3 regions of the Pantoea stewartii genome follow, and region 1 is predicted to be linked to each of the others. Evidence: predicted binding sites of a transcription regulator. Region 1 holds the regulator's gene; each other region holds the start of a gene.
The links. Region 1 encodes CRP, which controls carbon source genes, mostly activating them, when cyclic AMP is high. Its sites were predicted from a motif close to ATGTGANNNNNNTCACAT; they were not measured.

Region 1 (4,562 bases):
TGGTGGCTGGTACGGATGTGATGCGTTTTGCCCCTTCACTGATTATTGAACCCGCCGATATTGAAGAAGGCATGGCGCGCTTTGCCAAAGCGGTCGGGAAAGTCCTGGCTGCCTGAGTTATTTTCGACCCAGACTACGAATCAGCCAGCGACCATGATGCGGTCGCTGGTTCCACGCCAGCGATGAGATCGTGTGCATCACCTTAAGATGATCCAGAATGCGCCTGATGTGCTGCTCCAGTACTGTGACCGGTCCCTCGTTGATATCTTCAATTCCCTGTAACAGATCGGTTTGCGAACTTTCGCCGTCATATTCAAGCCGCTGCTGGCAACGCTGCAGCGCAATTTCACACCATTGCAGATAGTGCTCCGCCAGCGTAGGCGGCAGCATGGTATGTTCGCGTGCCAGAATCGTCATGGCGTTGATGTGCTCAACGATAAACTGGCTGTGCGTGACCCATAAACGCATATCCTGTAAATAGCGTGCGTTAAACCCCGGCTCCTGCATCGCCTGATTTAGTGAGTTAAAGACTGCATTGTGGGCCTGATTAACGTTAACGCGCTGATAGGCGAGTACCTCGGGAGACTGTTCCGGACCAAGCAACATGCGTAACGCGTCCTGGAAAGCCTCAAGCACATCATGTGCGTTCTGTCGTAGCAGGGCACTTTGCCATTGCGGCCAAAGCCATAACGTTCCGCCAAACGCAATCAGGCAGCCCATCAGGGTATCCAGCAGGCGCGGCAGTAAGAATTGTGCGCCGTTAAGTGACAGAAGTTGCAGGGTATATACCGCGGTGACCGTGAACCCCACCATCGACCAGCCGTAAAACTGGCGGGTAAAGCGATAGCTGATAAAGGTAATCACCAGCATGATGCTCAACACCAGCGGTTCAGGGACATCCAGCCGCAGCGAGGCCGCCGCAATCACCAGCCCGGCAAAGGTGCCCAGCGCACGGTGCTGAATACGCACCCGTGTGGCGCTGTAGTTACTCTGGCTGACAAACATAATGGTCATCAGAATCCAGTAGGGTTTGGGAATTGAAAAGAACAGCGCCAGCCCGCTACCCAGCATCAGCATCACAGAAAAACGTCCGGCCGTGCGCAGGGCAGATGAGCGCAGCGAGAGATAGCTTCTGAGTGCGGGCAGAAGCGGTAAACGGCGCTGGCGATCCGCCATCAAATCACGCTGATAAAGGGGCTTTTGTGTACGCAGTACCCGTGCGATGCGGCTGAAGTGATAAAGGCAAAAATTTCCTACCGGATTGTCCGGGTGCTGACGGGCGATTTTTTCCAGTGCCCCCAGCTGCTTGTCCATATCAAAGCGACTGGACAGTTGGTGGTACAGGATGTTGTCTGCCAGCTCACGTAAACGGGCGGAAATGGTTTTCGCATTCCAGCGAATCACGGCCTCTGCATGGCTTTGTTCTACCAGTTTTTGCACTTCTTCTGGCTGATGCAGGCTGACAGAAATGTGTTCCTGTAAATCCAGTGCGACCTGAAAAGCGCGGGTCAGTCGCTTATGACTGTGATCGCGGCTGGCGGACAGCATATGCATCTGCTGATAACAGGTGTTGATGAGGTCGATTGCTTTTTGTTGCCGCGCCAGCAACGGTGGTAGCGCCTTCTCCGGATCGGTAAGTTGCGTCAACAAGGTGTACTTGGCGTCACAATAGTTCGCCAGTTCGCGGTAAATCAGACTCAGGCTTTCACGCATTGGCTGCTCTTTCCACAGCCAAAACCAGAACCAGTTAAACAGGCCATACCACAGCGTACCGCCGATGTAGAGCAGGGGCGGTACGTAAATGGGCATGCGGCCAATCAGGCTGGTGGTAAATATCGCTGCGATCAGTGTGGCAGGGAGTAACCGTGCGTGCAGTGGGCTGATTTCACCTGTCACGCCCAGCAGCAAAGGCAGGGCGAAAAGAATAAGCGGTAAGGGCACGTCTTTAAACAGAAGCCACTGCATCAGTAAGCTACCCAAGGCAAACAGGCTGCCGCCGACAATCAGGCGTTTAAAGAAGCGTTTGTGGGGTGTATCCAGACCGGCAATATTGCAGCAGGCAGGCACCAATGAGAACAGCAATCCTTTTTGCAGATCGCCAAACAGCCAGCCGAGCGCGACGGGGAGACACAACACCAGTGTCTGGCGCAGGGCATAGTTAACTTCAGGGTGATAAATTATTCTTCGCCACATCGGCTCAACGCAAATAATTCACGGCATAACGTTGCCATTATGCCGTGAAGAATAAAGCTTAGCGCGTGCCGTAAACAACAATTGTTTTGCCGTGTGCGGAGATCAGATTCTGGTCTTCCAGCATCTTCAAAATACGTCCCACGGTTTCACGTGAACATCCCACGATTTGGCCAATTTCCTGACGCGTAATTTTAATTTGCATGCCGTCAGGATGCGTCATGGCGTCCGGCTGTTTCGCCAGGTTGAGCAACGTCTGCGCAATGCGACCGGTGACATCAAGGAACGCGAGGTTGCCCACTTTTTCCGATGTGACCTGCAGACGGCGCGCCATTTGCGAGGAGAGGCGCATGAGGATGTCCGGATTCACCTGAATCAGCTGACGGAATTTTTTGTAGGAAATCTCTGCCACTTCGCACGCGGTTTTCGCACGTACCCAGGCGCTGCGCTCCTGACCTTCTTCGAACAGGCCAAGCTCACCAATAAAGTCGCCCTGATTCAGATAGGACAGAATCATCTCCTTGCCTTCTTCATCCTTAATCAGTACCGCAACGGAACCTTTAACGATGTAGTAAAGCGTTTCCGCCTTTTCACCTTGATGAATGAGCGTACTTTTGGATGGATACTTGTGAATATGGCAATGGGACAGGAACCATTCAAGTGTAGGGTCTGTTTGCGGTTTGCCGAGAACCATTCGCTATTATCCTCTGTTGTAATCGTGCCCAAAATACAGGGCTCTGTTTCCCTGCCAGGCGATGTAAGCGTTAAGCGTCTTTCCATTCAGGAAATTATTCGGGCTGCATTCGGCGCAGTGCGCATCATTCTTCCCGGCTTCGTCTTCGGATGACGAAAAATATTTTCAGCTCTGTTTGTAGCACAGCTTACGTCGACTGTCTTGTGTTGTCTCGCTTCAGCAAGATGGCGTTTTCTCTGGATTGCTGTTTCCCAGGCAAAAGCGTACGCTGAGCCAAAACAGGGTATTCTGAGGTCAAAATTATGCAGGCACGCGTCAAATGGGTTGAAGGGTTAACATTCCTGGGGGAATCATCGTCCGGCCATCAGATACTGATGGATGGCAATTCTGGCGATAAAGCGCCGAGCCCTATGGAGATGGTGCTGATGGCGGCGGGGGGATGCAGCGCCATTGACGTTGTGTCAATTTTGCAAAAAGGCCGCAACGATGTGGTTGATTGCGAAGTGAAACTATCCTCTGAACGTCGGGAAGAAGCCCCCCGCATCTTTACCCATATCAATCTGCATTTTATCGTCAGCGGCAACGCACTTTCGGATAAAGCCGTGGCACGCGCTGTCGATCTGTCAGCGGAAAAATATTGCTCTGTCGCCATCATGTTAGGCAAAGGCGTCAACATTACCCACAGCTACGAAGTGATCGCGCTGTAATCTCACAGAGGCCAGGCTGGCCTCTGTGGTTATTCAATCCGTTTCCCTTCCATGAGCCGTTTTACTAACGGCGCCATAATTAACTCCATCGCCAGTCCCATTTTGCCGCCGGGTACCACCAGCGTGTTGATATTGGAAATAAACGATCCCTGCAGCATGGCCAGCAGATAGGGAAAATCAATGTCTTCCAGCCCCTGAAAGTGGATAACCACAAAGCTTTCATCCAGCGAAGGGATGGTGCGCGCGGCAAAGGGATTAGAGGTATCCACCGTGGGGACGCGCTGAAAGTTAATATGGGTTCGTGAAAACTGCGGCGTAATGAAATTGATGTAATCTTCCATGGAACGCACTACCGAATCCATCACCGCTTCGCGTGAATGGCCACGCTCGCTGGTATCGCGCACCAGTTTCTGAATCCACTCCAGGTTGACGATGGGCACGACGCCGACCAGCAAATCGACTTTTTCCGCCACATTGTGTTGTGCAGTCACCACGCCGCCGTGCAAGCCTTCATAAAACAGCACATCCGTATCCGGTGGTAACGGTTGCCAGGGCGTGAAGGTGCCGGGAACCTGATTCCAGGGAACGGCTTCATCATAGGTGTGCAGATACTTACGCGACTGACCCTTACCGTGTTCGCCGTATTCGATGAACGTTTGCTCCAGCAGGCCAAAATCATTCGCCTCCGGGCCAAAGTAGCTGATATGTCGCCCCAGATCGCGCGCTTTTCGGATAGCCATGTCCATTTCGGGTCGGGTAAAGCGGTGAAAACTGTCCCCTTCCAGTTCGGCAGCGTGCAAACCGAGTTGCTGAAAAATTTTACGGAACGCCAGGCTGGTGGTGGTGGTTCCCGCTCCGCTGGAGCCCGTTACCGCGATAATCGGATGGCGTGCAGACATAGTTGAAGTCCCTGTGACGTCGGGCGATGAGCATTGTTAGCACGATTTTCCGTTCGTTGCATCAGCCACGAA
Region 2 (4,562 bases), 2.0 Mb from region 1:
GTATTTCCCTTTCAGTCTCCACCGCGACACTGGCGCTGGGCTTACTGATTACCGGCCCCTTGTCCGATGCTGTCGGTCGCAAATCTGTCATGGTCACCGCGCTGATGCTGGCTTCCGTCTGCACGCTGATTTCGGCCACCATGACAAGCTGGCACGGCATTCTGCTGATGCGGGCGCTTATTGGCCTGTCGCTCAGCGGTGTAGCGGCCGTCGGGATGACTTATCTCAGTGAAGAAATCCATCCCAGCGTAGTCGCCTTTTCGATGGGGCTGTATATCAGCGGAAATTCGATTGGCGGGATGAGCGGTCGCCTGATCAGCGGCGTATTAACCGACTTTTTCTCCTGGCGCGTCGCCATTGCCGCCATTGGCTGTTTTGCCCTGGCGGCCGCCCTGATGTTCTGGAAAATTTTGCCCGCCTCGCGGCATTTTCACCCGACATCCCTGCGCCCCCGCCATCTGGCCATTAACTTTCGCCTGCACTGGCGCGACGCGGGCCTGCCCTTGCTGTTCGCGGAAGGCTTACTGCTTATGGGGGCGTTCGTCACCCTGTTTAACTATATCGGCTATCGGCTGCTGGGTGCGCCGTGGCATTTAAGCCAGGCCGTGGTGGGACTGCTGTCCGTGGTTTACCTGACCGGTTCGTGGAGTTCGCCCAAAGCCGGCGCGTTAACCAGTCGATATGGCCGGGGGCCGGTGATGCTGGGCGCAACGCTTATCATGCTGACGGGCCTGCTCCTGACCGCCTTTCATGCCTTGGTTCTGATCTTTATTGGGATGATGCTGTTCAGTGCTGGCTTTTTCGCCGCACACTCCGTGGCCAGCGGCTGGATTGGGCCACGCGCGCGTCGCGCAAAAGGCCAGGCGTCTTCACTGTATCTGTTCAGTTATTATGTGGGGTCCAGCGTGGCGGGTACGGCAGGGGGCTTTTTCTGGCATCAGTTTGGCTGGCCGGGCATAACCGTGTTTATCTCTACCCTGCTGCTGCTGGCTCTGGCGGTCGCGTGGCGGCTGCATCAACGCAAACTCTAGCAAAACTTAACAAATTTTCCGGGCACAATGCGGCCCGGAAAATCCGCTGTACAAGAATTGTCCGTATTATCAGTATCATTGCTAACTACCGGTGTTTCCCCGCTATAATCGGTTTAATCCCAAAGATTAATGCCATCTTTGAATTCACTGTTAGGGGAGACCTCATGGCGCATTACTATTACGTCAATAAACAATCCGGTTACAACGATAACCACGTGGTACACGCCAAAGGCTGTCGCTACCTTCCGGGTCTGGAAGACCGACTGTTTCTGGGCACGTTTTACTCTGCAACAGCGGCTATACAGCAGGCCCGAAAATATTATGCCAGCGCATTAGGCTGCGACGACTGTTGCCCGGTTATGTCTGCTCAAACCCCACCCCTGCATGACAGCGTTGGACTGAAGCACGGTATCGATTTCTGATCACAGCGCATGCCTTTGCGATCCCATTCAGCCGCGTTTTTCCCGAGGATGGCGGAATATCGCCGCCATCTGCCCTGCCAGCCCGCCGTTCAGTTGCTGCCGACCTGCCCCTGTAGCCGTCCCGCTTTAAGTCGCCAATTCGTTAAGCATTTTGCCTTTTTTCCGTTATCTTAGAGGCCTTACTCTTCATACAGGGATTTAACATGCGTGATAAATATGCGGCGTCTCAAATTGCCCTTCACTGGCTGACCGTGCTGCTGCTGATTATTGTCTATGCCACGATGGAGCTGCGCGGTTATGTGGAACGGGGCTCCTGGCAGCGCTTTGTGATGACCGTGACACACTTTAGCGCGGGCGCAACCATTCTGGTGGTGATGCTGTCACGGTTACTGCTGAAAATTCGCCATCGCAGCCCCGCGATTACGCCCCCCGTACCGCGCTGGCAAACGGGCCTGGCACACCTGACGCACACGTTGATTTATGCCTTATTTATCAGCCTGCCGGTGCTGGGTATCGCCTCACGTTACCTGAAGGGCCGTGAGTGGTTATTATTCGGCATTCCCATGCCGGTCGCTGCGGAACCTGATTTCGATCTCTCTGATACGCTCGTCGACTGGCATGAAACCCTGGCGCCACTGGGCTACTGGCTCATCGGCTTACATGTCGCTGCAGCCCTGTTCCATCACTATGCGCTGAAGGACAATACGCTGCTGCGTATGATGCCGGGACGCGGGACGCGCCAGCCCTGATTCCATGACGCTGCACATCGGGCTAAAAAAATCACCATAATCTGCGCCAGGTGGTTCCACCCGGCGCTTGATTCCTACACAATAGCCACTAAATTGTGACGCAGGTCACTTTCGTGGGATGATCGTTGTCATCCTCTTTTGACGCACAGACAGATTTAACTTCTCATGCCTTTAACAACTGTTTCCCGTAAAACGGCCTGGCTACGCGTGGTGCTGCTGGCCATCGCCGCTTTTGTTTTCAATACCACTGAGTTCGTACCGGTGGGTTTACTGTCGGATATTGCTGCCGGGTTTTCGATGAAAACCGCTGAAGTGGGCATTATGCTGACAATTTATGCCTGGGTGGTGGCGCTGCTGTCCCTGCCGTTAATGCTGCTGACGCGTAATGTTGAACGGCGGTTACTGCTTACGGTACTGTTTAGCCTCTTTGTAGCCAGCCATATTCTTTCGACATTCGCCTGGAGCTTCAGTTCGTTAATCGTTTCCCGCATTGGCATTGCGCTGTCACATGCGGTGTTCTGGTCCATTACCGCCTCACTGGCCATTCGTGTGGCGCCTGCCGGTAAAAAAACGCAGGCGCTCAGTATGCTGGCAACCGGTACGGCACTGGCCATGGTGCTGGGGGTGCCCATTGGTCGCGTTGTGGGGCAGGCGCTGGGTTGGCGCACCACCTTTGGCGTGATCGGGCTGTCAGCGTTGATCCTGATGATTATGCTGGCGCGCGTCTTGCCGCGTCTGCCCAGTGAACACACCGGTTCATTGAGCAGCGTACCGCTGTTGTTCCGCCGCCCGGCCCTGGCAGGCATGTACCTGCTGGTTACACTCATTGTGACCGCGCACTATACGGCTTACAGCTATATTGAACCCTTTATGCAACTGGTGGCGAATGCCAGCGAAAGTTTTACCACCCTGCTGCTGTTACTGTTTGGTTCTGCCGGCATTATTGGCAGTCTGCTGTTCAGTTCGCTGGGTAAACGCTTTCCCTCAGCGTTGCTGATCAGCGCCATCGCCCTGGTCACCTTATGCATGGGGCTGTTAATTTTTGCCGCCGTGCGTCCTGGCGCTATTATCACCCTCTGCGTCGTCTGGGGAATGGCGATGATGATGATTGGCCTGGCGATGCAAATCCGTGTCCTGTCACTGGCCCCCGATGCCACCGACGTGGCGATGTCGCTGATGTCCGGCATTTACAACATCGGCATCGGTGCGGGCGCGTTACTGGGCAGTCAGGTGAGCGTATATATGAGCCTGTCTGACGTCGGTAACGTGGGGGCGATGATCGGCCTGGTCGCGCTGCTATGGTGCGTGTATATTTTCCGGCGCTACCCACAGTTACGCTCTAATGGTTAACTGAAGCAGGCTTCTGCGCCTCGCAGAAGCCTGCCGATGCGTCTTCGTCTGCTATCATGCACTGCGGCACTGAACGGCCAGACGACCTGTTCCGGCGTCCGAAGGTGCAGCGCGTCAGAGGTGCTAAACACACCGGATAACCGCTTATATTGTCAGAGGATGCCCTTCTACCTGACTCATCCATTACATCTGTTAACCTCGAAAAAGGATCAACGTTCATGACGAGAAAGTGGTTAACGCTGTACCTGTCGCGTAGCGTCAGCCGGGTGATGTTGCAGGATCTCCATGCCATCTTACCTGCTGAGGCGGTGAAAATTTTCACGAATGATTTAGACGACGTTCGCTACGCTACAGTAGAATGCGTGCAGGCAGAAACGACCTGCGCCTTGATTGCCTCGGCGATCATCGTCTGGCGTCAACTGGGGCATATTCATCTGCTGCTGTATACGCAAGGTGAAGTGCAGCGTCAGATCACGGACGCCACGCAGTTTGAATTATTTACTTTGCTGAAGAACAACCGTGCCGCCTTGCGGCTGGCCTGACGTGGCGTAACCTCACAGGATAATTATGAGAATTGGTCTGCTGTTCCCCATCGCTATCATCGTGGCAGGTATTGGCTTTCTCGCCTGGTTCATCGGCAGCGGCCTGGCGATGCCTGGCTCCTGAGATCAGCGTAGCTGGCTGTCTTTACTCCCACGCCGGTTGTAGAGACTGCTCTCTTTTTTCTGCTTATCGATCTTTTCCTGACAGGAAACGCAATAACGCACGCCCTTGAGTGCCTGACGGCGGGCTTCGGGAATCGGCTCGCCGCACAGTTCGCATTCTGTGGCACTTTCCCCCTGTCCCAGTGACTGACGCACACGTTCGATACCGTCATTAACGGTGCTGTCGATTTGCTCCTGTACTGCCCCTTCTGCTGCCCAGCCGTTTGCCATTTTTGTGCTCCACTTCATTACCTATACAGGTTAACTGTACAACATATCAGGGATTTTGCAGGCAAACCGACTCAC
Region 3 (4,562 bases), 240 kb from region 1:
GCATGCTGACGGGCAAAATGGATAAAGGCTTCCAGCACAGGCTGACGCTGCTCGCCGTCACGCACGGCGGCATAAAGCCGACTCCATAATCCCTCTCCCAGTGTTTTCGTGATCACTAACCCCTGTTTTTCAAAGCTCTCCACTACCCAGTGTGGCAGCGCGGCAATGCCCATGCGCGCCGACACCATCTGAATCATCAACAGCGTGTTATCCACATTCTTCAGTGCAGGACTGATGCCTGCGGGCTGAAGGAAATGACGCCAGATATCCAGCCGCTGACGCTGCACCGGGTAAATCATCAACACTTCGTCGGCCAGTGCGTCAGGGGATATATGTTCGACCTGAGCCAGAGGATGATCGGGTGCCAGCACCAGGCGCACTTCGAAATCGAACATCGGTGAATAGAACAGGCCCGAGCGCGGCAGAATATCGGACGTTAAAACGATATCCAGCTCACCCTGTTGCAGTGCAGGTTGCGGATCGAAGGTCACACCTGATTTAAAATCCATCACCACCTGTGGCCAGCTCTGACGAAACTTATCCAGTGCCGGCGTGAGCCACTGAATGCAGCTATGACATTCAATGGCAACACGAAGCGTAGTCTGTTGCGGCTCATGGCAGGCCTGAAGCGCCTGCTGAATTTGCGGCAGAATCTGTTCCGCCAGCTGCAACAGGATTTCGCCCTGTGGCGTGAAGCGCAATGGCTGGCTTTTGCGTACAAACAGGCGGAATCCCAGCCGCTGTTCCAGATCGCTGAACTGATGTGACAACGCCGACTGCGTCTGGTGAAGCTGGGCGGCCGCGGCGGCCAGCGAGCCGGTATTCCGCAGAGCCTGAAGCGTCCGGAGATGTTTGAATTCGATCATGAGGGTCCTTCACATCGAAACTGAATAATTTGCGCTTAAGAGACATACAGTACCCGCAGAATATAGCGGTGTAAACATCTGGACGGCTAAACGTGACTGGCGATCAGACTGACCCAAGCATTTCTGGAGAATAGCAAATACCAATCCATAACCCTACTCCCGGCTTTTCACGTACAGGTGTGCGGCGCGAGCTGAAAAATGAGTATTTGCTTATCCAAACGGAACGGACCGGAGGGTGACGACATTCACTCAAGAAATAGCAGAAAAAATGAGGCGCGTTATATTGCTGCAGAACGGCTATGGGACACTCCGCAATCCAGCCTGAAAACCCACCAGGCTTGTGAGCAGGGTTAACGCGGAAAAGCTCTCTGATTTGCGGGTGTTGGATGGCGACGTCGGGAGTTTGGGCGCTTACGCGCCCTTTTTTTATCACTCAGTGGATGCGACACCGTACTGCTTAAACCAGGCTAACATACGTGCCCAGCCGTCTTTTGCCGATTCGGCATGGTAGCTCGGACGATAGTCGGCGTTAAAAGCATGCCCGGCATCGGGATACACAATGATCTCTGCCTTTGCGTTTGCAGCATGTAAGGCCTGGCGCATCTGCTCCACGCTTTCCAGCGGAATGCCGTCATCCTGACCACCATACAAACCCAGCACAGGCGCGTTCAGATCCACAGCAATATCGATAGGATGTTTTTGCTGCTTCATGGTTTTTTCCCCTACCAGGCGACCATACCAGGCCACGGCAGCGCGAAGTTGCGGGTTGTGTGCCGCATAGAGCCAACTGATGCGTCCGCCCCAACAGAAACCGGTAATTCCCATCCGCCGGATATCGCCACCGTTGCGGGCCGCCCAGTTAGCGGCATGATCGAGATCCGCCAGTACCTGGCTGTCAGGCACCTTGCTGACCAGTTCTTTAAACAGCGTAGGAATATCGTTGTAGTCGTTGGGGTCGCCTTCGCGGAAGTAAAGCTCTGGCGCGACAGCCAGATAGCCTTCCAGCGCCAGACGACGACAAATGTCGCGAATGTGTTCATGAACGCCGAAAATTTCCTGCACGACCAGCACAACAGGCAACGGCCCGTCTGCTGACTGCGGTTTCGCGTAAAAAGCCGGAAGATTTTCACCCTGACTCGGAATAGACGTCTCACCGGCGTGGATGGCCGGGCTGTCGGTAATAATGGTGGTCGAAGCCGTGGGCTGAACTGCCGGAGCAAACGCGCCTGCGGCTGATTTTTGTGTCATATTATCGTCGGTTTTCATCGTTATCTCCGTGCAAGCGTATGCGCAATCACGTAACTATAGCCTGGGCATTTATTACTGGTTCCGGGCAATGCGTAACAGAGCTTATAACCTTTAAAATACACTTCTCTTTAACATTCTCATGCTGCCTTCCACATCACCATATGTAGCATTACGGAAGGTCTGAGATAAATGTGTGATATTAATCACTAAAAATTTCACAGAAAATGTAACTTTCATTTTCTTGAGTGAAACCAGTCACACATTTAACCCGTCGGGTAACGTAAAGTGGCGTACTGTTTTTCCTTAACCCGGAGTCTGATATGACACAGTCTGACGTTTTCCATCTTGGCCTGACGAAAGCCGACCTGCAGGGGGCGACACTGGCCATTGTTCCTGGCGATCCGGAACGTGTAAAAAAAATTGCCGGACTGATGGACGATCCCCGGCACCTGGCTTCCCATCGTGAGTTCACCAGCTGGCTGGCTAAGCTTGACGGTAAACCCGTCGTGGTCTGTTCTACCGGGATTGGCGGACCTTCTACCTCCATTGCCGTCGAGGAGCTTGCTCAGCTTGGTGTGCGCACTTTCCTGCGTGTAGGGACAACGGGCGCTATCCAGCCGCATATCAATGTCGGCGACGTTCTGGTTACGACGGCGTCTGTACGCCTGGACGGTGCCAGCCTGCACTTCGCACCAATGGAATTTCCGGCCGTCGCCGACTTCACCTGCACAACGGCCTTAGTGGCTGCGGCAGAAGCCTGCGGTGCCAAAACTCATATCGGGATTACCGCCTCATCTGATACTTTCTACCCCGGCCAGGAGCGCTACGACACCTTCTCGGGCCGCGTCGTGAACCGTTTTCAGGGCTCTATGCAGGAGTGGCAGCAGATGGGCGTCCTGAACTATGAGATGGAATCGGCGACGCTGTTAACCATGTGCGCCAGTCAGGGCCTGCGCGCAGGCATGGTGGCGGGCGTGATTGTTAACCGCACGCAAAAAGAGATTCCCGATGCAGTGACGATGAAGCAGACCGAAAGCGATGCCGTCAAAATAGTAGTTGAAGCGGCGCGTCGCTTACTCTAGCCCTTCGTTTGACAGACAGGCCGGCTGTCCGGCCTGTCATGGCCTTGTCTTTACGTCTCGTCTTCCCCCTTCAGTAAATATATCTGGACATTCATACAGTGCGAATTTACCTTTTTCCTCAATAGCCTGACCAGCGGGGAGAATATGGATCAGCACATCATTATCAGCATCTGCCTTGGGCTCGCCGGCCTGGGTGTTGGCTGGATACTGGCGCAAATGCGTGTCAGTCATCAGTTAGCCAGCTTTACCACAGAGCGCCGTCTGCTTAACGAAGCACAACAACGTCAGCAACAGCACATCGAGCAGCTCCAGCAGCAGCTGCAACAGCGCGAACAGGAGCTGAGACAGCTTCATGGATCATTAAGCGGAGCCAATGAGCGCCTGCAACAGCTGGATTACTGGCGTAATGAGAGCGAGCAACTGACACGAGAGCTGCGCAATCAGCTGGAGGTGAACAGCGCGCAGGAAGCCGAGCTGCGTGAAGTGACCATCCGTCTTGAGGAAACCCGTTTTGCAGCGGAAGAGAAGCAGCGCCTGTTGACCAACAGCGAGCAGCGGCTTAGCGCGCAGTTTGAAAACCTGGCTAACCGAATTTTTGAAAACAGCGGTCGCCGCGTTGATGAGCAAAACCGTCAAAGTCTGAACAGCCTGATTGGGCCGTTGCGTGAACAGCTCGATGGCTTTCGGCGTCAGGTTAATGAGAGCTTTGGCGCGGAAGCGCGTGAACGCCATACACTGACCCACGAGATTCGTCAGCTACAGCAACTGAACGCGCAGATGGCCCAGGAAGCGCTCAACCTGACCAAAGCGCTCAAAGGCGACAACAAAATCCAGGGTAACTGGGGCGAGGTGGTGCTGAGCCGGGTACTGGAAGCGTCAGGATTGCGTGAAGGCTATGAATACGATATCCAGGTCAGCATGCAGAACGAGCAGCAAAGCCGCATGCAGCCCGATGTCATCGTCCGGCTTCCCCAGGGGAAAGATGTGGTGATCGACGCCAAAATGACGCTGGTTGCCTACGAGCGGTATTTCAACGCGGATGACGACATTGAACGTGAACAGGCCATTCAGGCGCATATCAGTGCCGTACGCGGCCATATCCGTTTGCTGGGCCGTAAAGATTATCAACAATTGCCCGGTTTACGCTCACTGGATTATGTGTTGATGTTTATCCCGGTTGAACCGGCGTTTTTACTGGCAATCGATCGGCAGCCGGAATTGATCGGCGAAGCGCTCCAGCAAAATATCATGCTGGTCAGTCCGACCACGCTGCTGGTTGCACTGCGTACCATCAACAATCTCTGGCGCTACGAGCATCAAAGCCGCAATGCGCAGCGGATTGCCGAGCGCGCAGCCAGGCTTTACG

Region 2: G5574_RS02325 (sugar transporter) is a predicted target of CRP. The motif match lies at 2,296-2,313, and genes of this name have one in related genera.
Region 3: udp (uridine phosphorylase) is a predicted target of CRP. The motif match lies at 2,306-2,323, and genes of this name have one in related genera.

The regions. Positions count from the first base shown of each region.
Region 1 covers NZ_CP049115.1:2,472,800-2,477,361, reverse strand. Annotated here, with positions in the region: gene argD (bifunctional acetylornithine/succinyldiaminopimelate transaminase) at 1-116, shown strand, start outside; gene G5574_RS11855 (YccS/YhfK family putative transporter) at 118-2,193, opposite strand; gene crp (cAMP-activated global transcriptional regulator CRP) at 2,252-2,884, opposite strand; gene G5574_RS11845 (OsmC family protein) at 3,187-3,591, shown strand; gene G5574_RS11840 (phosphoribulokinase) at 3,621-4,490, opposite strand; gene G5574_RS11835 (YheU family protein) at 4,552-4,562, opposite strand, start outside.
Region 2 covers NZ_CP049115.1:508,846-513,407, forward strand. Annotated here, with positions in the region: gene G5574_RS02310 (MFS transporter) at 1-1,031, shown strand, start outside; gene G5574_RS02315 (hypothetical protein) at 1,196-1,453, shown strand; gene cybB (cytochrome b561) at 1,657-2,202, shown strand; gene G5574_RS02325 (sugar transporter) at 2,368-3,552, shown strand; gene G5574_RS02330 (hypothetical protein) at 3,771-4,094, shown strand; gene G5574_RS02335 (YoaK family small membrane protein) at 4,120-4,218, shown strand; gene G5574_RS02340 (DksA/TraR family C4-type zinc finger protein) at 4,221-4,487, opposite strand.
Region 3 covers NZ_CP049115.1:2,712,609-2,717,170, reverse strand. Annotated here, with positions in the region: gene metR (HTH-type transcriptional regulator MetR) at 1-866, opposite strand, end outside; gene G5574_RS12970 (dienelactone hydrolase family protein) at 1,296-2,132, opposite strand; gene udp (uridine phosphorylase) at 2,435-3,196, shown strand; gene rmuC (DNA recombination protein RmuC) at 3,341-4,562, shown strand, end outside.